DNA from 3 places in the Staphylococcus warneri genome. Region 3 is predicted to be linked to each of the others. Evidence: predicted binding sites of a transcription regulator. Region 3 holds the regulator's gene; each other region holds the start of a gene.
The links. The regulator Rex, encoded in region 3, represses fermentation and respiration genes when NADH is low (regulators of the CRP and FNR family bind a similar motif). The targets are predictions, from matches to a motif close to TTGTGAAATATTTCACAA.

Region 1: a site for Rex is predicted at 5,943-5,960, ahead of qoxA (cytochrome aa3 quinol oxidase subunit II). Genes of this name have one in related genera too.
Region 2: a site for Rex is predicted at 3,712-3,729, ahead of EL082_RS02295 (nitrate/nitrite transporter). Genes of this name have one in related genera too.

Annotation. Positions count from the first base shown of each region.
Region 1 is NZ_LR134269.1:1,754,281-1,762,610, reverse strand. It holds gene EL082_RS08615 (serine hydrolase domain-containing protein) at 1-663, shown strand, start outside; gene rihC (ribonucleoside hydrolase RihC) at 731-1,639, opposite strand; gene qoxD (cytochrome aa3 quinol oxidase subunit IV) at 1,739-2,029, opposite strand; gene qoxC (cytochrome aa3 quinol oxidase subunit III) at 2,026-2,631, opposite strand; gene qoxB (cytochrome aa3 quinol oxidase subunit I) at 2,621-4,609, opposite strand; gene qoxA (cytochrome aa3 quinol oxidase subunit II) at 4,609-5,718, opposite strand; gene EL082_RS08585 (DUF5011 domain-containing protein) at 6,004-6,321, opposite strand; gene EL082_RS08580 (globin domain-containing protein) at 6,583-7,728, shown strand; gene folD (bifunctional methylenetetrahydrofolate dehydrogenase/methenyltetrahydrofolate cyclohydrolase FolD) at 7,774-8,330, opposite strand, start outside.
Region 2 is NZ_LR134269.1:500,804-509,133, reverse strand. It holds gene EL082_RS02315 (DUF3139 domain-containing protein) at 11-376, opposite strand; gene EL082_RS02310 (nitroreductase family protein) at 505-1,134, opposite strand; gene EL082_RS02305 (MarR family winged helix-turn-helix transcriptional regulator) at 1,299-1,745, shown strand; gene EL082_RS02300 (Hsp20/alpha crystallin family protein) at 1,984-2,400, shown strand; gene EL082_RS02295 (nitrate/nitrite transporter) at 2,454-3,605, opposite strand; gene nreC (nitrate respiration regulation response regulator NreC) at 4,098-4,751, opposite strand; gene nreB (nitrate respiration regulation sensor histidine kinase NreB) at 4,774-5,805, opposite strand; gene nreA (nitrate respiration regulation accessory nitrate sensor NreA) at 5,815-6,267, opposite strand; gene narI (respiratory nitrate reductase subunit gamma) at 6,289-6,966, opposite strand; gene narJ (nitrate reductase molybdenum cofactor assembly chaperone) at 6,959-7,534, opposite strand; gene narH (nitrate reductase subunit beta) at 7,527-8,330, opposite strand, start outside.
Region 3 is NZ_LR134269.1:840,824-849,153, reverse strand. It holds gene agrC (quorum-sensing sensor histidine kinase AgrC) at 1-502, shown strand, start outside; gene agrA (quorum-sensing response regulator AgrA) at 515-1,231, shown strand; gene EL082_RS04110 (carbohydrate kinase family protein) at 1,290-2,246, opposite strand; gene EL082_RS04105 (sucrose-6-phosphate hydrolase) at 2,243-3,727, opposite strand; gene EL082_RS04100 (LacI family DNA-binding transcriptional regulator) at 4,028-4,978, opposite strand; gene EL082_RS04095 (sulfurtransferase TusA family protein) at 5,119-5,343, opposite strand; gene EL082_RS04090 (YeeE/YedE family protein) at 5,356-6,444, opposite strand; gene EL082_RS04085 (hypothetical protein) at 6,615-6,920, opposite strand; gene EL082_RS04080 (redox-sensing transcriptional repressor Rex) at 6,947-7,591, opposite strand; gene abc-f (ribosomal protection-like ABC-F family protein) at 7,850-8,330, shown strand, end outside.

The DNA.
Region 1 (8,330 bases), 910 kb from region 3:
AATATTAAAAATCTAGATCAAGCTGTTAAATCAATTCAGCAAAAAGGCATTGATGACAAATTTTATCATAAGCATCAATATAATGATGGCAATTATTTAGTCCTTGCGAAAGTAATTGAAAAAGTAACTCATAAACCTTATGTTGAAAATTATTATAGTAGACTAGCCAATCCTTTTAAATTAAAACATAGTGCTTTCTTTGATGAGAAAGTATATCAAAAGTATATGGCTAGGGGTTATAAAATCAATCATAATAAATTCTCTTTAATGCATCCTAAAATTCTTGATCAATATTATGGTGCAGGTAATTTATATATGGCACCTCATGATATGGGGCAATTAATACTTGCTTTACAACATTATAAAATATTTGATGCGGATGTAACGAATCCATTACTTCATGAATTTGGTACAAAACAATATCCTAAGGAATACCGATACGGTTTTTATGTTACGCCAACCATGAACCGAGTCAATGGTGTATTCTTCGGACAAAAATTCACAGTATATTACAATGATAAATATATCGTGATATTAGCAAGCAACTTAACTGTTGAAGGCGAAACAGCAGATGAAACAAATGAGAATAAAATGAAACATGTATTCTATGATATGCTTCATCAGAAAAAGCAATATAATGTTCCTGGAATTCAAGTGAAGTAATGATAATGATATAAATATAAACGCACATGTTGTTGTCTATGAGACATACGACATGTGCGTTTTTGATTTATTTACAATGAGCAAGCGCTTGTAAAAACGCATGTTGATAATAATTTGAAATAGGGGAATGAACAACCTGACAGTTAGGTTCTATTGAATTAAAGTCTACAACAGTTGCCCCTTTAGTAAGTATACATTGTAATTCTATTTGAACATTTGCATCAAATACATTAAATAGATCAGCATCTATTAAATATAAAATAGTGAATACATCATATAATTTGAGACCTTCATGAACATTTTCAGTTCGATAATGTTGGAACAATTGAGATAACATATCACCAGTCTGATTCGTTGCTTTTATTTTTTCTATAAATTCATGGGAAAACATGGCTTGACGTGCTAAATCTAATCCAATCATAACCAAAGGAAGTTGAGAGTTAAAAACAATATTAGCTGCTTCAGGGTCGCAATATATATTAAATTCTGCAAGAGGTGTAACGTTACCTCTGCCGCTACTACCACCCATAATTACAATTTGCTTAATCTTTGATTTGATTTCTGGATAGGTAGCAAGTAGAAGCGCAATATTTGTTAATGGTCCAATAGCAACAATAGTAATGGGGGAAGTGCTTTCCTTTAATACATTTTTCATGGCTTCGATAGCGTTCATAGGTGAAATTTTTTCATCTGTAGGAGATTTAAAATCATAGCCATCCATACCAGAATCCCCATGAACTTCAGCTGCATCAACAGGATTTGAAATTAATGGACGTGATGCGCCTTTAAAAACAGGCACATGACTATTGAAAAAATATTTTAATTTTAAAGCGTTAGCAGTTGTTTTATCAATATTCACATTACCATTTACCGTTGTAATCATTTTTACATCTAATTGCGGGTGATTGAGCGCTAAGCTAATAGCTGCCGCATCATCAATACCAGGATCTGTATCTATAATCAATGATATCGTCATGTTCATCTTCTCCTTAAAAATAGTAAGTAATTATATTTTGACGCAAAAAAGACCTGCTAGCAAATGCTAACAGGTCTAAAAGTATGATTTCTATACTTTTTATAAGTGGTGTGAGTGACCACCTTGCATAACCCAATACGTACCGACAACGATAGCAAGAGTTATGATAATTGCAAAGATAACTTTGAATGATTGCACACGACCGTCTTTACCTTCAGTCAAGTGCATGAACATTAATAATTGAACTGCAGCTTGGATAAATGCAAATCCAAAAATAATTGTTACTTTAGCATGGAAAGTCATTGATGTGTATAGAGTTACGAAAACTGCTAAAAGCGTTAATACGATAGAAGCAATAAATCCGACAGTATGTTTTACGATTGTATTCATCCGCTATACACCATCCCTATCATATATACGGCAGTGAAGATGAAGATCCAAACAACATCTAAGAAGTGCCAGTATAAACTTACTATAAATAATTTTGGAGCATTATATGAATCCAAACCACGAGTACCAATTTGAATTAATAAACAAATAATCCAAACAATACCAACTGAAACGTGACAACCATGAGTTCCTAAAAGAATAAAGAAACTAGACCAGAAGGAACCAATAGTAGGGTTAACACCTTCAGTTGCATAATGTGCGAATTCGTAGATTTCGAAACCTACGAATACAAGCCCTAGTAGTACAGTAAGAATCATCCAAAACATCATTAAGTTTTGTTTTTCTTTACGCATGTAGTAAATTGCAATACCACATGTATATGAACTTAATAATAACGCAAATGTCATTATTAAAACTAATGGTAATTCAAATAATTCTGTAGTCATCTTGCCAGCGTAATCGCCACCGTGTTGCAAAGTTAATAACGTTGCGAATAGGGTACCGAATAACGCGAATTCGGCTGTAAGGAAAATCCAAAAGCCAAGTTTATTTAATTCGCCTTCATGCGTACGTGAATCGATTGTATTAGTATCATGACTCATGACTTACAGCCTCCCTTTCTTTAATTCGTGCTTCTCTTAAACGAGCCTCAGTTTCAGCTACTTCAGAAGCAGGGATATGGTAACCGTGGTCGATTTGGAAACTTCTCCAAATCATAGTACCAAAGATACCTGCTAAGCAGATAGCCGCTGGAATGATTGTTTCAAAGATTAAGAAGAAACCACCAATTGTGAAGAAGATACCCATCCAGAAACCAACTGGAGTGTCATTTGGCATATGAATATCTTTGTAATTATGGTTGTCTAAATAATGACGACCATGTTCCTTCATATCTACAAATGTATCATAGTCATTCCAATTTGGAGTGACAGCAAAGTTGTATTTAGGTGGAATTGCTGAAGCAGTAGTCCACTCTAATGTACGACCAAGGCCATCCCAGTTATCGCCTGTAGCTTCACGTGGCGCTTTAATGTGACTGTAAACAATGCTTACCACTAAGAATAAGAAACCAATTGCCATTAATAAAGCACCGATAGTTGAAATGAAGTTCAATAAGAACCAACCATCAGAAGGCATATAAGTGTATAAACGACGTGGCATACCATCTAATCCAAGGATGAATTGTGGTAAGAAACAAACGTTAAATCCGATCATGAAGAACCAGAAGCACCATTTGTTTAACGTTTCGTTTAATTTGTAGCCCATCATTTTTGGATACCAGAAGATTAAACCAGCTAAGCAGGCAAATACTACACCAGTAACCAATGTATAGTGGAAGTGAGCTACTAAGAAATAAGTGTTGTGATATTGATAGTCAGCTGATGCCATCGCTAACATTACACCAGTAACCCCACCTAATAGGAAGTTAGGGATGAATGCTAATGAGAATAACATCGGTGACTCAAAAGTAATTCGACCTTTATACAATGTTAATAGCCAGTTGAATAGCTTAACGCCGGTAGGTACACCGATTAACATTGTTGAAATTGAGAAGAATGAGTTGATTAAAGCACCATTACCCATTGTGAAGAAATGGTGAACCCAAACTAAGAAACTTAAGAACGCGATACCAGCAGTTGCCCAGACCATGCTTTGATGACCGAACAAGCGTTTACGCGCAAATGTTGGAATAATTTCAGAGTAAATACCAAATGCAGGTAAGATAACGATATATACTTCAGGGTGCCCCCATACCCAGAAGAAGTTCGCCCATAACATAGGCATACCGCCATCTGCAACTGTAAAGAATGCTGTTCCAAACACTCTATCTACTGTCATTAAAGCTAAAGCCACTGTTAATACAGGGAAAGCTAAGATAACGATTAAAGTAGTAATGAATGTTGTTACAGTAAACATTGGCATTTGCATAAACTTCATTGTTGGTGTTTTACATCTTAAGATTGTTACAAAGAAGTTGATACCGGTCATTAAAGTACCTAAACCGGAGATTTGAATTGCAACTAGATAGTAGTTAACACCTGGACCAGGACTAAATTCACCAGCAAGTGGTGCATAGTTTGTCCAACCAGCAGCTGGTGATCCACCTATGATAAATGATAGGTTGAATAAAATCATACCAGCAAAGAATAGCCAGAAACTTACGTTGTTCATTACAGGGAAGGCAACATCACGTGCACCAATTTGTAAAGGAACAACAATATTCCATAAACCAAAGATAAATGGCATAGCCATGAATATAATCATGATAACGCCGTGCGTACTGAAAATTTCATTGTAGTGATTTGATTCCAAGAATTTGTTATCTGGAATAGTTAATTGCGTACGAATAAGTAACGCGTCAATACCACCACGGACGAACATTAATACGGCACAGATTAAATACATAACACCGATTTTTTTATGGTCTACGGATGTGAACCATTCTTTATAAAGATATTTCCATAATTTGAAATACGTAATTACCGCTATAAGGCCGATAACTAAGAATGGCGCACCAATTTGTGCCATTGTAATCATCCAGTTACCTTTAACGATTAATTGATCCCATGGAAAATTCATTAATGTCCACCTCCATGATCATCTTTTTTAGACGGACTATCGTCTTTTGCTTCTTTGGAAATTTTTTCCATTTCCTTAGAATTGTGTTTTTCTTTCTTCTTGAATTCATTGTCGTATTTTTCATTGTTGCCAAGAATCATTGGTGTCATACCATGACGTTTGTAGTTAGCGTTTGAAATAGTAACCTTACGTGCTGGTTTCACTGGTTTATCTTTTACATCTTTATAAAGATCTTTTTCGTCAACGAAGTTAGGATCTTTCTGAACGTAGTTATAACGTTTGTATGCGTAGAAGATATACTCAGGATCAGCTGCAGGGTCAACGAACGCCATATGAGTACCATTAAACGTTAATTCTTTGTTAGGTGTGCTTGGTAAGATTTGTTTATCAAATGTATCTTGATCTAACGTTTTCTTACTTTGAGCTTTTTTCACCCATTTGTTGAAATCACTTTGGCTTACAGAGTTAACATCAAATGTTTGACGTGAGAAACCTTCACCGTTGAAGTTTGAGTTTCTACCTCTGAAAGTACCTGTTTGATCTGCTGTTAATGTCCAATTCATAGTCATACCAGTCATGGCATATTTCTGACCACCTAATTGTGGAATCCAGAAACTTGTCATTGTATCCATAGCTTGTAACTTGAATACGACTGGACGATCTTTAGGAATTGTTAATGTATTAACAGTTTCGATGTGTTGATCTGGGTAGGCAAAGAACCATTTGTAACCAGCGCTTACTGCGTAAACCACAAGTGGGTCCTTGTCTTTTTCTGGTGGTTTTTCATAATCGTATAATGTTTTAACAGTTGGAATTGCTAAAGCAATAACGATAATGATAGGTACCACAAACCAAATTGTTTCAATTAAAGAATTGTGGTGCATCTTACCAGATTCATCATTCTTATTGTAACTATACTTGTAAATAAAGAATGCGAACATAGCAAGAACAACGACAACAATAACAAGCATGAAGATAATTGAATAGATGATCAAGAACTTCTGACTACTTGCTACTGGCCCTTTTGCATTGAAAACTTCAATGTTCGAACAACCACTAAGTAAAATTAGTGTTCCGACCATTAGAAGCAAAGACTTAAATTTTGACACTTTTTTGACCTCCTAATACTACAAATGTAGGGCTTACCACTAATTTTAGTTTATTACACAATATTTACAAGTACCTAAAAGAAAAAAATTATTGATATAAGCAAAAAATTTAAAAAAATTTGAGATATGACGGGGATTGTAAGATTTGTTAAAATTGTGTGTACATTTTGTGAAAAAGGACAAATTTGTGAAATTGCAATAAATAATGCATTTTTAGATAGATAATTTGAAGATATTCAGAAAATAAAAAAAGTTGAGAATTTAATCTCAACTAAATATAAAATATTATTTGACTTTAATATTTCTAATTGAAGTTTTTTGAGCACCGTCTGAATCTGTGACTTTGTATTTAACCTCATATGTACCTGATTTAGTAGTATCAACATCGCCATCTATTTTGATTTTATGTGTTAAATCACCATCTTCTTTATCATAAGCACTTATGCCTTGAAGTAGGTTATAATCTTCACCTTTTTCGATGATGATGTCATTCACGCCTCTTAATTGAGGTTCCGAATTAGTTGTCGCTTCGGCATTTAGATTAGGTGTGACTATAGTAGCAGATACTCCGATTGCTGATAGTGACTGAATTAGTTTGTTCATAAAGTAACCTCCGAATGTTAGTCAACTACGATTTATGTATATCATACGTTAATTTTCAGAATAATACATCATACTATAGTCTTAATATACCTGATTAATTAGATATTTAATACATATAATAAGAAATAAATAATTAAAATTATGTAAATTGAACGTTATGTGAACAATTTAACATTTCTTTGATTAACTACATAGTTAAGGTTTAGAATGACAGTGTAAAAAGTTTTGGTTTTAAATACGAGTTATCCGGGAGTGGAAATAATGTTAAGTGAAAGAGAAAAAGACGTAGTAAAAGAAACAGTACCAGTATTACAAGATAAAGGAGTAGAAATTACTTCGAATTTTTATGCACGCATGTTTAAACAACATCCTGAACTAAAAAACATGTTTAATCAAACAAATCAACAGCGTGGATTACAATCTACTGCATTAGCTCAATCTGTGTTAGCCGCAGCGGTTAATATTGATCATCTTGAAGCTATCCTACCTGTAGTAAAAGAAATCGCTTATAAACATTGCGCTTTACAAGTACCACCAGCAGGATACGATATCGTTGGTGAAAACTTAATTGCAGCAATAAAAGAAGTTGTTGGATTAGATGACGACCATGAAATTATTAAAACATGGAAAAAAGCTTATCAAGAAATTGCAGACATATTCATTTCTGTTGAAAAAGATATCTATAAAGACATGCTATGGGACGGCTTCCAGCCATTTAAAGTTGAAACCATAGAACAAGTCTCTTCTGATATTAAAGCTTTCACAGTCTCTTCGGGTGAATATGATTTAAGTCAGTTTGTACCTGGTCAATATATTACCGTCGATGTAGGTAGTGAAAAAATGCCTTATAGAGCTAAAAGACATTATTCAATTGTAAAAGGCGATAAAAATCATCTTACTTTTGCGGTGAAAAGAGATGTAACTACAGAACATGAAGGTGAAGTATCTACAATTTTACATGATGAATTTCAAGAAGGGGACAATATTAATTTGACAGCTCCTGTAGGGCCATTTCATGTTGTTGAAAAGGGTAAAAGACAGTTGTTCCTAGGATCTGGTATAGGCGTAACGCCACTCGTATCTATGTTTAATGAAGTAGTAAATGACAATGGAGAAGCTCGATTTATACAAGTAACAAATGACATGGACGATGCACCGTTCTCATCATTATTAACTGCTATTGCTAATGAGAACACGCAAGCAACGTATGACTTATACGATAAAAATAAAAACGGCTATATTGGTAGTGAACAATTAAAACAATGGATCGACAATGATACGGAAATTTATGTATGCGGTGGGAAATCATTCATTCAATCAATGATTAAAGCTTTAAAAGAATTAAATATAGATGAATCTAAAATTCATTACGAAACATTTATTCCAAAATTGAGTGTAGCAGTATAAATAGAATAAAAAAGCAGAAGGCCAACGCCTTCTGCTTTTTTATAATTATTCAATACCACGACGCATTTTCTCTGCAAGTAAAGTATTATTCAGTACCATTGTAATTGTTAATGGACCAACACCACCTGGTACAGGTGTAATAGCACTTGCGACTTCTTTTACTTCGTCAAATGCGACGTCACCTTTTAGTTTGCCATTTTCATCTGGAGTATTACCTACATCAATGATAACCGCGCCTTCTTTAACCATATCTTTAGTAACTAATTCAGGTTTTCCAACTGCACTGACAACGATATCAGCTTCTTTAATGAAACTAGCCATGTCTTTAGATCTTGAATGTAGGATTGTCACAGTTGCATTTTGTTGTAGTAATAGTTTAGATACAGGTTGACCTACGATATGACTTCTACCAATTACCACAGCATTTTTTCCTTCAATATCAATGTCAGCATGCTTCAATATTTCCATAATTCCTAATGGTGTACAAGGTACAAAAGTTTGTTCATCAATATATAATTTACCAATATTACTTGGATGGAAGCCATCCACATCTTTTTCTGGATTAATTGCTTCTAATACTTTTTGTTCACTAACTTGCTTTG
Region 2 (8,330 bases), 340 kb from region 3:
ATTATTTAGATTAATTTGAAGGTTTATAATTTTTATTAAAGTAATTGTGTTTGGCACTTTTTAAACTTTTCTTAGTTTCAGTATCAAAACCTTCTGCAAAGATACCTTTTCTTGTACTTATCGGCTGTATGACATAAGTTACTTTAGGCTCGTCTTTATAAATAACTTCCTTATAATAGACACCTTTTTTAGCGCTATACAAAGTTTCTTCTTTTTTTATCTTATCTTTTAAATGATGTTCTTTAAGATAACTATCGACCATTTCAATATTTTTATGGCCTTGATATGTTTTAAGTGCGAAGAAAAATGCAAATGCTAAAACTAATGAAATGATTAATATAATAGCGATTCTAATTAATTTCTGTTTCCTACTCATTTTATAGACTCCTTTTGCCTTATCTTAATTAGTATGAACGAAAAGCATACATTTTTAAAGTCTTATAAAACTTTTGTAACAAAATATTCTTATCTGAATTTTGCACTTAAAAATTTTGTTCAAGTTTATTATAGATATTGTCTAACATCTTCAAGTGGTAAACGTACTGAGTCATGTGCTTCTTGTGCACCTTTACCTACTGCAATAGCTACCACAGGTACAAAACGCTCACTATCTAAACCTAACACGTCTGCAATATTAGCTTTATCAAATCCACCGATTGGATTCGTATCATAGCCATGAGATTTAGCTACAAGCATGAATTGCATAGCCATTAAACTACTATCAATATTGACGATATCTTTCATACCTTCTCTAGATAACCCTTTATAATGAGGAAGGACCCAACTTAACATTTTATCTTTAATTTCTTCAGTCATATGTTTCTTACTTACTGCGTCACTATAAATTTGTTCAGCTTTTTCATAATTTTTCAAGTCACCAAAAACAATAATCATCGCGGACGATGTATTCACTTGTCTTGAGTTCATCCCAAATGAGGGTAAGATTTTTTCTTTACCTTCATCCGAATCTACTACCATTATTCTCCACGGCTGCATATTTACGGATGATGGTGCCTTAGTTGCTTTTTGAATCATTTCATCCATTTCTTCGTGACTAATTTTATATTCAGTATCAAATACTTTTACAGATTTTCTTCCTTTTAATACATCATCAAATTTTGAGATTCTTTCCATTAAGTTCTCCTCTTTCTTTATAAGTCGTTTGATATTTCAAAACAATTAATTTTTATTATAATTTTGTAATTTTTAAATGAAAAGCAATTTGCCTATATCACTTCAAACGGCACTTGACAAGTCATACACTTCATAATATTGTTAGCTTAACAAGGAGTGATTTAATGTATGTAGAAAATAGTTATTTAAGCAAACAATTATGCTTTTTATTCTATGTTTCATCAAAAGAAATAATCAAAAAGTATTCTAGTTATTTAAAGGAATACGAACTCACGTACACTGGTTATATAGTGCTAATGGCGATTGAAGAAGATGAGAAACTTAACATCAAAACTTTAGGTGATAGAGTTTTCTTAGATTCAGGCACTTTAACACCATTACTAAAAAAATTAGAAAAGAAAAATTACGTTGTTCGAACTCGTGAAGAAAAAGATGAAAGAAATCTTCAAATTTCACTGACAGATCATGGTAAAAGTATTAAAAAACCATTATCTGAAGTGTCATTAAAAGTATTTGGCGAATTTGATATCGACGTTAACGAAGCTAAAGAATTAATCAACCATCTTCAAATGTTTGTTTCTAAAAACTTTGATAAATCCACGGAAAAGTAATACTTCTATAGAGAAAAAGACAAAAGTAAACTTTCCCTCAACATTCATATCTTTCTTTTATTCATGTAAATCCAAGTTATGTGAACCAATGTTTCATATTGTAAGCTTTTGTCTATATTCTCTAGAACGAGTAATCACTCCATGAATCCTTTTTACTTTACCTCACCCTAAACAGTACATATAATGAATTTACAATTAAATATGATTCAAATTTAGTTAATCAAAAGGAGCGAATAGTATGCCTAGTAACGACTTCTTTAATAATTCATTTTTGAAAAATGACCCTACTGATATGTTTAGAGACTTAGGTAAACAAGTTTTTAATCAGTTTTCAACACAAGCATTTCCAGCTAATTTATATAATGAAAGCGATCATTATTTAATAGAAGCTGAACTTGCAGGCGTTAAAAAGGAAAATATATCATTAACTTTTGATCATCATACATTAACGATTAAAGCTAATAAGTATTTAGAGCCTCATAATGGACAAGCACAATTGAATGAACGCTCTAACGGAGAACTTGTGCGTCGATTTGAATTTGAAGATGTAGATAAAGATTTAATCAAAGCAACATTTGAAGATGGCGTCTTAAACATTCGCTTACCTAAACAACAACAAGAATCTGAAGACGCAACAACTATTTCTATATTATAAATCAAAATATAACACCCTCGTCACGGTATAACCATGATGAGGGTGTTATTTATTTATGCTTCTTTTTTATTTAAATGAACCATTGTGATTAATGCGATAAGTCCAAAAACAGCTAAAAAGATAAATGCTAAATGACTTGAACCAGTCATACCTGTAACATATGTGATTACTAATGGTGGGAAAAAGCCACCAAGCCCCCCCATCATTGATACAATACCATTTGCTGATCCAGCTTCTTTCGCAAAATATGAAGGTACTAATTTAAAAATAAGACCATTACCAATACCTGCACATACACTTATCATTAAACATCCAATGGTAAATAATGCGATGTGATTAGAAAATCCTAAAATTAATGCACCTATAATCATAATGACAAAATCTACCATCAGAACTTTAACTGCATTTAATTTATCACCTAGTATACCTCTGACTGGTCTCAAGAAAGTCGCTAAAGCAATAAATATACCTGAACGAATACCTGCATCTACTTTATCTATACCAAAATGTTGTACAAGATAGTTTGGCAAAAATAGTCCAAAGGCTACAAACGCACCAAATGTAATAAAGTACCAAAGACTTGTATAGTATAGTTTATAATTTTTAAATAAGATTTTCATTTGAGCTATTAGTGGCACTTTTACTTTAGGCTCACGATTATCCCCAAATATAAACATTAATACTGCAAATATAGCAATAATAACCAAATAACTTCTAACCGTTGCTTGCCAACCAATAATCCCTGCAATTGGCGGTGCTAAAAAGGATGAAATGGCTGTCCCTATATTTCCCATACCATAGATACCATTTGCTAATCCTACTTTATCTTTTGGAAAATATTTTGGAATTGATGTAACACCTACAGAGAAGATGGCACCACCAACACCAAGAAAGAATCCAGATATCATCATCATTTTTGGTGATTGTGCTTGTCCTAAAAAGTAAATTGGAAATAAAAGCACTATAAAGCTACAGAAAAACACCCATTTGGCTCCAACAATATTAGTTAAATAACCAAAAGGGACACGTAATATTGATCCTAAAATTACGGGTATTGCTAAAATAATGGATAGTTGTCCCGCTGATATTTTAATGTCTTGAGAAATAAACGGCATTAATGGAGAAATAATACTCCAAGCCATAAAACCAACCACTAAGCTAAGTGTTTGTAATGTGAGTTGAAATCCACCTTTTGTCTTGTCCATATTTTCACCCTCGTCGAATTCATTTATTTATTAGTACTATGTGGGCCTGCCTTTTAATAGCAGTATTAATGAACATAGAACTAATCTTAATTTGATTTTATCTACTTTGTGAAAAACTGAACATTAGGATAATCCCTTATTTATATAAGTAATTCCCCTATTAATAGGATCACAGTAGCTTTCACTACTGCGTAAGAGGGTGAAGAACAGAAATTTTACATTTCGTCTTTCTTCCCCGGCACATGATGACTAGGTGAGTTACAAGTATCACGTAGTAACTTACCAGTCATCCACTGCCCCTAACCATTAAAATGGAAGTACTTTTAAGGATCACAGTAGCTTTCACTACTGCGTAAGAAGTACTAACCATTAAAATGGAAGTACTTCTTTAAATGCATTAGAGCCCCTAATCGCTATAGCGATCATTCTCTTCGGTTCGCCTTAGCTTCGCTAAGGCATAAGAGCCCCTAATCGCTATAGCGATAAGGGGCTCTAAAATTCTAATAGTTTCTTTTTCATGGCGTATTCTACGAGTTCTGGTTTTGATTTTAATTCTAGTTTGTTCATAATGTGTGTTTTATGTGCTTCTACTGTTTTCACTGATACAAATAGTTTTTCTGCTATTTCTTTATTACCGTAGCCTTTTGCTATTAATGGCAATATCTCTAATTCCCTTTTGGATAACACTTTGAATGGATCTGATGTATCTGTATATTCCTGATTACTACTGTTTACAAATTCATTGACTAATGAGGTTGTTAATTTCATATCCACATATGTCTCACCATTATAAACCGTTCTAATAGCAAGCAATAGTTGTTCATCAGGTGCGTTTTTCAAAATATAACCTTTCGCACCGTTCCTCAATACATGAAATAAATACTCTTCATCATCATACATCGTTAAGATTAAAATCTTAGTTTCAGGAAAACTTTCATGAATTTTACTCGTTGCGATAAGTCCAGATTCACCTGGTGGCATACTTAAGTCCATTAATAGCACATCAGGTTTAAACTCCATGACTTTTTGATAGGCTTCTACACCATCAGCAGCGGTAGCAACTACTTCCATATCCTCTTGATAATTCAATATCATAGAGAAACCGGTTCTAACAACTGCATGATCATCGGCAATAACTATTTTCAACATTATTCCCCCAAAAATTAATTTACAGTGGTACTTCTAAAGTAATAATCGTTCCTTTACCTATATGCGTTTCTATGTTTAAATTCCCTTCAACAAGTTCTGATCGCTCTTTCATTCCATATAACCCTAGTCCAGATCCTCTTGGCTTGGAAGATGGATCAAATCCTTGTCCTCGATCAATAATTTCAGCGATTAAAGTCAATTCATTTTGCTGAATAGTGACTTCTACTTCACTAACACCAGCATATTTTAAAGCGTTATATACAGCCTCTTGAACAACTCGATAAACGACTGTTTCCACTTCACTATCAAATCGATGATTGACAATGTTAGAAACATAATTGATTTGCATACCATAATTTTCTTCGAATTGTTTAAAATACGATTTAAATGCTGCCTCTAGTCCTAAATCATCAAGGGATGCAGGACGCAATTCAACTGATAAATGTCGGACATCATCAACGAGTTGTGACATTAATCCTTCAATATTTTTAACATCATCTAATATCTTCTCTTTATCTTGTTGATATTTTAACAAACGTAATTGAACATCAATATTCAACATTTCTTGAATAACACTATCATGTAATTCTCTAGATATACACTTACGTTCATTTTCTTGTGCAGAAATTGTTTTTCTCATCATTCGACGTTGATTCATTTTTTCTTGTCGTTCAATTTGAGGTGCAACATCTTGCAAAGTAAATGCGTTGATGCCTTTAACCGGATCAATTGTAATGTAAGAAGCTGTAAATGGTGCGATTTTTCTGTTTTTTGTTTTCATAAATACTTGGAATTGAGAGTGATGAGGTTGTTCTACATCTAAAAAGCAATCTTTGCATGACTGTAAGTCATACTCATTCGTGTAACCCTCGCATCGTCTGCATATCGCATTTGTCATCGCACTATAATTTTCTTCTTCCGAAATGACCTCTTTAGCTGCTTCATTCATTGCTATGACTTTTCCGTTATTATTTACAAAAACAATCTTCTCATTTGTACTTTCAAAATAACGTCTTAACAACACTTCAAGTTGTTCATTATTAACCGTCAAGTTAATCACCTAAATTTCTTCATTAAATATCCCTAATTGTTCATAAATATCTATATCATACACATTTATTGGTAATGGTTTATGATTTCTTTGGCCAAACAACATGACACCATACACTTGTTGTTGATACCAAAGTGGAATCGCTATGACCGCGGTTAAATTTTCACTGAGTAATATAGGAAACTTAACCTTTTCATCAGGTGTTAAAGCCATGTCTACATTAGCAATTACCATTCTCTTTCCCGTTTTCATCACATTACCAGCTAGACCTCGCCCTTTACGCAAAATAATCAATTTATATCTATCATTCTTATTGCCTGACACATATTGCCATTTTATAGGTGAAAAGGTGCTCGCTGATTCATAAAAAGCTAACGCTGCAAAATCAAAACCTTGTTCTAATCTAATTCTATCAATATTTTCTTGAAAATTTTGGCTTTCAAACATTGAATCTGGCATCATACTATTTCCACCCTTGAATTACTATAGTTTATTTTTTCGGTAAATAATGTACCTTCTATTTGTATATGATAAGGGTACACTCCATACATGAACTAAACGCGTAAATGGCCAACACGCAAAAATGGTAAACCCTAATAACATATGCAATTTAAATTGCAATGGTACATTGGTCATCAAATCTGCATGAGGTTTAAACATAAAGAGTTGTCTAAACCAAACTGAAATGGTTTCACGATAATTAAATTCGATATGCATCATATTCGTAACTATTGTAGAGTAACATCCCATGAAGATAATGATTAATAAAAGAATATTAACAAAAATATCTGAAAATGAACTTAAACGTCTCACATTTTTGATTGTAATTCTTCTAGCGGTAAGTAACAACATACCTATTAACGTCATTATACCAAAAATACTACCAATATATACTGCCCCAAAATGATACATATGTTCACTAACACCTAATGAATCCATCCAATATTTCGGTATGACAAGACCAACGACATGTCCAAAGAAAACGGGAATTACGCCTAAATGAAATAGTAAGCTTCCCCATTTCAATCTCTTTTTTTCAATTAATTCGCTAGACTTTGCAGTCCAAGAAAACTGGTCATACTTAAATCTAGCAATGTGTCCGATGATAAATATAGCGATACATAAGTATGGATATATGACCCATAAAAATTGATTAATCATGCAGAGCCACCCCTTCTGGCACTTGTAAACATAATTTCAACGTCTTTCTTAATGCTTGAATGACATAACCATATGGATGGTTGAGTTTTCCAAGTTCATTTGCCATGACATATGTTCCATCTTCAATAATCATAATGACTAATTGAATATTTTCTTCTGCCCTTTCATCACCACGCCATTCTATAGTTTGTAAAAATTGTAGCATCAACGGTAGATAATCTGACAGTTCATTATCTACCATTTTCAAACCAAACATTTCGTACAATACTTTAAGTTTTGCTAACATTTGCCCTCGCTCTTTTTGCGTATCAAATTGATTATATGTCATATATAAAGGGGCTTTTTTGCTAAAATCAAAGGTATCTGTATATATTTGTTGAATTTCAGATAACGTATATTGCATCATCTGTTCTCTAAATGCTAATAGATCTTGATACCCCGGATGACTAGGATCGATAACTTCGTTAAATATATTTTCATTAAATGTCTTTTTCTCAGGGAAGCATAATTGCATTGCGATATATCCTAAACTGTCTTGATATCGATATAAATTGTCAAAGTTAATCACGGAAAATCCCTCCATAGAAACGCTCGTTATAAATGTCTTGACCTGACTTGTCCGTAGCAACTGCGACGCCGCATCCTTCACAATTCACACCAAAGTTTTCGCCACCATAACCTTGCGAACCTTGAGCGTGATACGTATCTAAATAAGTTTCTTTATGTGTTGTCGGTATCACAAATCGTTCTTCATATTTGGCTAAACCTAATAATCGATACATATCTTTCGTTTGTCGTTCAGTAAGACCTAGTTGCGTTAGACGTTCAACATCAAAATCTTTTTGAGTCACCTGTGCTCTCATATAACTTCTCATCATAGCCATTTTTTGTAGTGCTTGTTTGACCGGCTTAGTGGCACCTGCTGTAAACATATTCGCTAAGTATTCTATCGGTAAGCGCATTTCTTCTATGGCAGGAAAAATCATATCCGGATTTTGTTCTGAATTTTTACCTTCAAAGTAACTCATAATTGGACTTAATGGTGGACAATACCACACCATTGGCATTGTTCTATACTCTGGATGCAATGGGAATGCTAATTTATATTCAATGGCTAATTTATAAATCGGTGACTGTTGTGCCGCTTCAATCCATTCATGATTAATACCATCTTTTTCAGCTTGTGCAATGATTGCTTCATCAAATGGGTCCAAGAATAGTTCCAATTGCTTTTCATATAATTCTTTTTCATTTTCAGTTGATGCCATTTCTTCTACTCTGTCAGCGTCATATAATAATACGCCTAAATATCTCATTCGACCTGTACAAGTTTCTGAGCAAACTGTAGGCATGCCTGCTTCAAT
Region 3 (8,330 bases):
ACAAATTGTACCGATGAAAGATAACTTAGAAACACGTTCACTTAAACTTAACGGTATTGAGAAGCTTAAGGTCCGTGAAATCAAAGGTCTTATTACGACGAAGATTCTTCAAGCTCAAGAGAAAGAAATCGCGATTAGTATTGAAGTGCCCGATGTGATTGAACGCATTGATATGAATACGATAGAATTAAGCCGTATTATTGGTATTACATTGGATAATGCGATTGAAGCATCAGAATCATTAGAAGATGCCCTTATTCGTATCGCCTTTTTCAAAGAAGATGAATCAGTAACGCTTATTATCATGAATAAATGTAAAGATAGCATTCCTCGTGTGCATGAACTATTTGAAGAAGGTTTTTCTACAAAAGGTGATAATCGAGGTTTAGGTTTATCTACACTTAAAGAAATCACTGATAATAATGATAATGTATTATTAGATACAGTCATTGAAAATGGCTTTTTTATTCAAAAAATAGAAATAATCGATAAAGAATCATAAGGATGTGAAATCATGAAAATATTCATTTGCGAAGATGATCCAAAACAACGAGAAAATATGGCTTCAATTATTAAAAATTATATTATGATTGAGGAAAAGCCTATGGAGCTTGCTCTCGCAACTGATGATCCTTATGAAGTGCTTGAGCAATCCAAAAATATGAATGACATCGGTTGTTATTTCTTAGATATTCAACTTGAAGCTGATATAAATGGTATTAAATTAGGTAGTGAAATTCGAAAACATGATCCTGTAGGTAATATCATTTTTGTAACAAGTCATAGTGAATTAACGTATCTCACTTTCGTTTATAAAGTGGCTGCAATGGATTTTATATTCAAAGATGATCCTGCAGAACTGAAAACACGTATTATCGATTGTTTAGAAACAGCTCACACAAGACTTAAATTATTATCTAAAGAAAGTAATGTAGAAACAATAGAGTTAAAGCGTGGTAGTAATTCAGTTTATGTACAATATGACGATATTATGTTTTTCGAATCATCTAGTAAATCACATCGTTTAATTGCACATTTAGATAATAGACAAATCGAATTTTATGGTAACCTTAAAGAATTAAGTCAATTAGATGACCGTTTCTTTAGATGTCATAATAGCTTTGTGATTAACCGAAGAAATATTGAGTCAATTGATTCTAAAGAACGCATTGTCTATTTTAAAAATAAAGAGCATTGTTATGCATCAGTTCGTAATGTCAAAAAGATATAATTCCATTATTAATATAAATAAACAACCATCCGTCAGTGTAAAACGGATGGTTGTTTTATTACGCGTTATCAATTTCTTCTAATGTAGGAATACTTTCAATGGCACCATATTTTGTCGTTACTTTTGCTGCAACAAGGTTACTAAATTGCAAGATTGATTCACCCTGTTGTTTAAATAATGACTCTATCGCCATATCTTGTTGTATTAATATTTGGCTTATTACAGCACCTATAAAGGCATCTCCAGCACCAGTAGTATCGATAGCTTTGACTTTAAAGCCTTCATGATGTTTAACTGTACCATCTTTCAAATAGATTGAGGCTCCCTTAGCGCCTCGAGTATAAATTACCGCTTCAACATTGCCTACAAATAGCGATTCAATCGCTTTAGATTCATCTTGCTCTCTCGTAATAAATTCAATTTCTTCATCTGAAACTTTAACGACATGTGCTTTAGGTATAAATGTCAATATAGCGTTACGACAATCCTCTTTATTATCCCATAAAGGTAAGCGAACATTAGGATCAAAAACAATGGTTCCTTGATGTTGATTAAATTTCTCGACCATTGCCAAATGTGCTTGTTTCATAGGGCTATCTACTAAATCAACCGAGCAGAAATGTAAAACATCACCCTTACCCACGTCTAAATCTTCAATATTTTGAGCTTCATATAACATATCTGCAGATGGTTTCCGATAAAATGAAAAGTCTCTTTGTCCGTCTGCCTTTAAACTTACAAATGCGAGTGCTGTATTCGCCTCATCTGTTCTCTTAATATAATCAGTACCAACACCAATTTGATTCAGTGTCTCAACGATAATATCTCCAAATGCATCATTGCCAAGTTGCGTTATCATTTCAGCTTGTGCACCTAACTTTTGAACTGTACAAGCAACGTTGCAAGGTGCACCTCCTACTTGACGAGAAAATTGTTCAACGTCTTTAAGTGCAGTATCAGTTACTGTTGGCATAAAATCTATTAACGCTTCACCTATTGCGAATAAACGTCTCATGAAAGATCACCTTTCAACTTATATTTTGTAAATTGTAGATAGACTTGTCCTGATTCTGTCGAAGTCTTAATACCAGTTGCTTCCTCTGAAGGGAATATTCTTGATGTTAAGACACGTTCACCGTCATTACAAAAAATCTCTATACTAGAGGTATCAACAAAGATTCGTAATTGTGTTAAGGTTGAATCCAGTTTTGTACTACGTGTTGTGCCTTCTACATTGCCTGGTAATACACCGCTATCAGTTCGATCAAGTGTCACTTTATTGTCTCTTTTATTATATGAAATCATTGTCGATTGATATCTTGATGTTCTTAACTCAAAATAAATTTCAGATGCATCATTTTCCAAAATATCAATGATTAATTCGTATTGTTTACCCTCATATGGATGTAACTTGGTTGTAAATTTATTAGCGTAACCTAAAGCTGTTTCTTTGTTATATCTTAATTTTTCTAAGCTTTGAATAGGTCTTTGTTTCAACTTACCATTTTCAATATTTAATACTCTTGGAATAGTTAAACAATGTGCCCAACCTTCTTCATCTGTAGGATATGTTGTGTCTGGTAATCCCATCCAACCAATTAAGATACGTTGACCATTTTGGTCGAGAAATGTTTGTGGCGCATAAAAATCAAAACCTCTGTCCAATTCTAAAAATGATTGATGATCAAATTCTAACGTATCTAGATTTAAATCACCCATAATATAGCCAGATTGATAAATATTACGATACTTATCTTCATCACTATCAAGACCTTGTGGACAAAACATGATGACATCATGGCCATCTAGTTCAAAGTAATCAGGACACTCCCACATATAACCAAACTGATTTAATGATGTTTTAATTTCTCCTTGGAAATGCCAATTCACAATATCTTTCGAACGATATAATAATAATCTACCAAATTCATCCATAGTTTGCGCACCTAAAATCGCATAAAATTGATCCTCAACTTGAAATACTTTTGGATCTCTAAAATGACTTGTATAGCCTTCCGGTTGTTGGCTAATGACAGGTTTAGGAAATTTCTCTACTGATCCGTCAGCTTTCATTCTAGCAATCATTTGGGATGAATGTCTTTGCCATGCATGATCACGGTGATTTCCAGTGTACATATAATATAAATGGCCCTGATATTCAAAAGCACTTCCGCTATAAACGCCATGACTATCGAATTTAGTATCTGGACTTAGTATCACACCTTGTGGTTCGAAATGAACCAAATCGTCACTTGTATAATTAAACCAATACTTTAAACCATGTACCGCACCTAAAGGGAACCATTGATGTGACACATAATATTTTCCATCAAAATAAATTAAACCGTTGGGATCATTTAATAAACCCGTTTCTGGTTGAATATGAAAAGTTTGTCTATACGGAGATAGTTTTACTTGTTGTTTTAAATTTAGTAATTTATCGCTATCAGCATCTTCTATTCGTTGATAGCGTTCTTCTTTAGTCCATTCAGTCATTCATATCCCCCTATTTTATAGTAATCTTTTAAGTATATGGGGTTAAGTTTATTCATAATAAAGTGCCACTTATACATGTAATTTTGTTCAATTATAAATATTAAACAAAAGTCGAAACTATATGCTAAGTCATATGCGTTTCTAAAAATGTATGTCTTTATCATTGTCTTCCCCAACTTGCATTGTCTTTAGAATTCCTCATCGAAATCCTTTATACTTGGGCTACTTGAGCCGGTAAGAATGATGCTTCTATTTTATCATTTCTACTGGTATCGGTTCCATATAATTTGAATATATTCTTCATAATTTCACTGGTATCACAATGGTTTCTTCAATAGCTTCACCCTTTATCAATTGTCTAACTTCAAGCATGGCACGTTGTCCCGCTTCAAAATAATTAAACTGTATCGTTCGAATAATTGGTGAAACTATTTGTGTCATAGGGTCTCCACCAAATCCATGAATCATTGTTGGTTTTAATAATTGATCTGAATTAAAACTATATTTATGAATAGCCAATGCAATCGCATCGGTCGCACCTATAATGACGTCAGCATCATTGATCTTTGTTAACGTTTGTTCAATGTCTTGTAATGCTTCTTCATATTTAAAAGAGGTTTCAAATATATCTGGTTCAATTTGATATTTTGATAAGCCGTCGACTAATCCATTTCTTCTATGTACACCCACTGCAATGTCTTTCTCAGTAACACTAAAAAATACAACACGTTGTGGTTGGTTTTGACCTACCCACTCACCCACTTTTAATCCTGCTTGATAATCATCATGCGTGATGCTATGTAATCCAGGGTATTCTTGTCCAACTATAATGACAGGTACATTAGCTTTATCAATTACTTCCAAGTGTTTATTAGTAATATCGGTTGCCATTAAAATGATTGCATCCACTTTACTTCGAGATAAAGTTTCAATTGCTTCTATTTCCGCATCCATATGTAAACCAGTGTAGTTTAGTAGTAATTGATAGTTATGTCGTTGGCATTGATCTACTATACCTTTGACTGTTTCATCAACAGCGTAAGAGTTCATCCTTGGAATAATTGCACCTATAATACGTGTTTGAGTCGCTCTTAGACTTTGTGCAAACTGATTCGGTTGGTAGTCATGTTCATTAATAATTCTACTTAATTTTATACGCGTCTTTTGACTTACAGATCCATTATTTAAATACCTAGAAACTGTACTTTTAGATACACCTGCTAATTTTGCGATATCCGATATATTTTTCATAAAAGTTACTCACCCATCATATTTTGGAAAACTTATATTTATTCTATCATACATGTAATCGCTTTAAATACTATTTTCTAGTTCTTTGAAATGAAAAAGAGCACCCTATGTAGGATGCTCTGTCTATATTTATCAGTACTTTACGCTTTTTGAACAGTAATTGTCCAAGATGCATCACCGAGTTGTTCATAATTAGTAACAGGGTAACCATTTTCTGCCGCCCAATTAGGGATTGCCTCAGTTGCCTGTGTACAATCAAAATCAATTTTTAATTCATCGCCAAGATCTAATTCAGTCATTTTCTTTTGTGCTTCAATTAATGGGAAAGGACAAACCATCCCAACTGTACCTAATTCATATACCATTATAAATCCTCCTTACGTCGTTTGCGTTTGTTGTTTAACTGTTGTTTGTTGTTTTTTAGTCGATTGTTGTAATTGTTTCATAGGTTTAATAAAAATAAAGTAACTCATAAACCATACACCTAGAATCATTGAACCTAAGCCAATCCAACCTTGCCAACTCATTGTTGCCGTTTCAACTAAACCGTTACCGATTGAGCAACCACCTGCAACAGAGGCTCCAAAGCCCATTAAAATACCACCTATTGCACTATTTCTAATTGTTTTCTTATCTGGTAAACGCCATTTGAATTCTTTTGAACCTTTAGCAGCAATGTAGGAACCAAGGAATATACCTACAACTAAAAATGCGCCCCAATCAATGAGTTGAGTATTTCCAGTAATTAAGAAATTAACAATATTTGCTGAAGGCGTCGTAATTCCTAATCCATAATCTCTACCAGTAGAACTACTCATTGGCCAAGCTAATAATGCGATTAATCCAACTGCAATTGCTGCTACAAATGGATGATACCTTCTTTCAAATAAATAATGTCTTAAACCTGTATACTTTTGTTTTAATTTAGGAACTGCTACTTTAGGTTTTTTAAGTGTTTTAGTCACCAATATTAAAGTAATAATCGTTATAAGAATGACTAAAATCCAATTTGGAATATGCAATGTATCTGCCATACTAGCATTTTCATTTGTAGGTTGGTTAATTACTTTTAGAACTGGTGATAAAATACCTGTCTTAGTCATAGCACTTGTTAATGCATATAAAATAAGTGCAATCCAACTACCTATTAAACCTTCTCCTGCTCTATAATATGTTCCAGTAGCACAACCGCCTGCTAATACGATACCTATGCCAAAGACAAAAGAACCGATAACTGTACCAACAATTGGAAATGTATGTGCTGGAACATTAACTAAGCCTAAACTTGTTAAAATGAATAAACCAATACTTTGAACTGTAATCGCAACAAGCAAAGCATAAAACATTTTATTACTTTTTTGTACATACATATCTCTAAAACCGCCTGCTAAACAAAAGCGAGTTCGTTGCATTACGAATCCTAATAGTACACCGACAATCAAACCGCTTATAATCATCCAAACCATATTTTCACCCTTTTCCGATATAAATACTAAGTTATTTTACAGGATAAAGTGTTATATTTCAAGTTCACTATCTAAATTAGTTCTCCCAATGCATATCTTTATTGAATGTAGTTTTCACTTTACTAAAAAATAGTACACCTCTTTAAGATGTACTATTAAATATCGCTATTTTAAAGCGCTTGTATTTCATTTATATGATGAACTAACGTTTGTATGTCTTTTGATTTAAAATGACTGAATTTATACCAAGTTTGGTTATAATAAATAAATAATTTATGTCCTAGTAATCCCTTACGTACTTGGTAACGAATTATTTTTTTTACATCAATATCTAAATTTAAAGGATTATGATTTGTATAATATGACTTGAATATTAGTGTATGCTCGTTCAAAACCAATTGTCCGGGAATGTATATCAATGTAGGTAAATGAGCTTTATACATACAACTTACTTGAATCAAAAATTTACCATTCATAAAGAGTCCCCCTAATGACCAATATGCTATTTCATTGATTCATCATAATTTCTCATAAAGAATAGTAAGGACTGTAATTCAATACCTAAATCAATATGATGTACTTGAACATCATTTGGTGTACTTACTCTTGCTGGCGTAAAATTCATAATTCCTTTAATACCAGATTCAACAAGTTCGTCTGTAACACTTTGAGCAACATGTTCAGGAGTAGTGAGAATGACTACATCAATATCTTGTTTTGATAACGTTTGTTTTAAAGTCTTGCTATCTTTAACAACTACACGGCCTACTTGTTCACCGATGACATCTTGATTCACATCAAATGCTTCTGTAATTGTCATTTCATCGTGAATTGAAAAGTTATATGTTAATAATGCTCGACCTAAGTTACCTACACCAACAATTGCAATTTTAATATCATTACTACCACTAATTTCAGCTTTAAAAAATTCAATTAAACTATCTATATTATAGCCATAACCTTTTTTACCTAATTCGCCAAAATATGAAAAATCTCTACGAATCGTAGCTGAATCTATTTGTAATGCTTCGCTAATAGCTTTAGAATTAACACGGTCAATACCTTTAGTTTTTAGATTACTAACAAATCTATAATATAACGGTAAACGTTTTAAAGTTGCTCGAGGAATTTTAACGTTACTTGCCATTTTATTTGTCTCCCTTCGACACTAAACGGTTTCAATTTAATTTTATGTATATATGTTTGCAACAATAAAAATCCAAATAATTGTTTACAATGAATACTTGCTAATTATACATTAATAAAATTTAAAAATAAATATCCTAGTTTCAAGACACAGCTTAATACTGTAAAATAAATATTAATATGATAAACAAATATTTAAACATATCAAACTATATGTATAGTTTATAATGATATCGCATATTTAGAAAGGTGAAGTCGGATGATACTTTTACAACTTAATGACATCTCTAAATCGTTCGTTGGTGAAGATATCTTTACTAACGTTGATTTTGAAGTAAAAACAGGCGAACGTATAGGTGTTGTTGGACGAAATGGTGCCGGTAAATCAACACTTATGAAAATCATTGCTGGCGTTGAAGATTATGATAGTGGTCATATTTCAAAGATTAAAAATCTTAAGATGGGCTATTTGACACAACAAATGACACTAGACTCTAACGCCACTGTATTTGAGGAAATGTCAAAACCATTTGAACATATAAAAAATATGGAATTATTAATCAAACAAGAAACCGATTGGTTAGCTGCACATGCAGATGCGTATGATACCCCTACTTATCAAGCACATATGGAAAAATATGAATCTTTATCAAATCAATTTGAGCAACTAGAAGGTTATCAATATGATAGTAAAATTAAAACAGTTCTTCATGGGTTGAATTTTAATGAAGATGACTTTA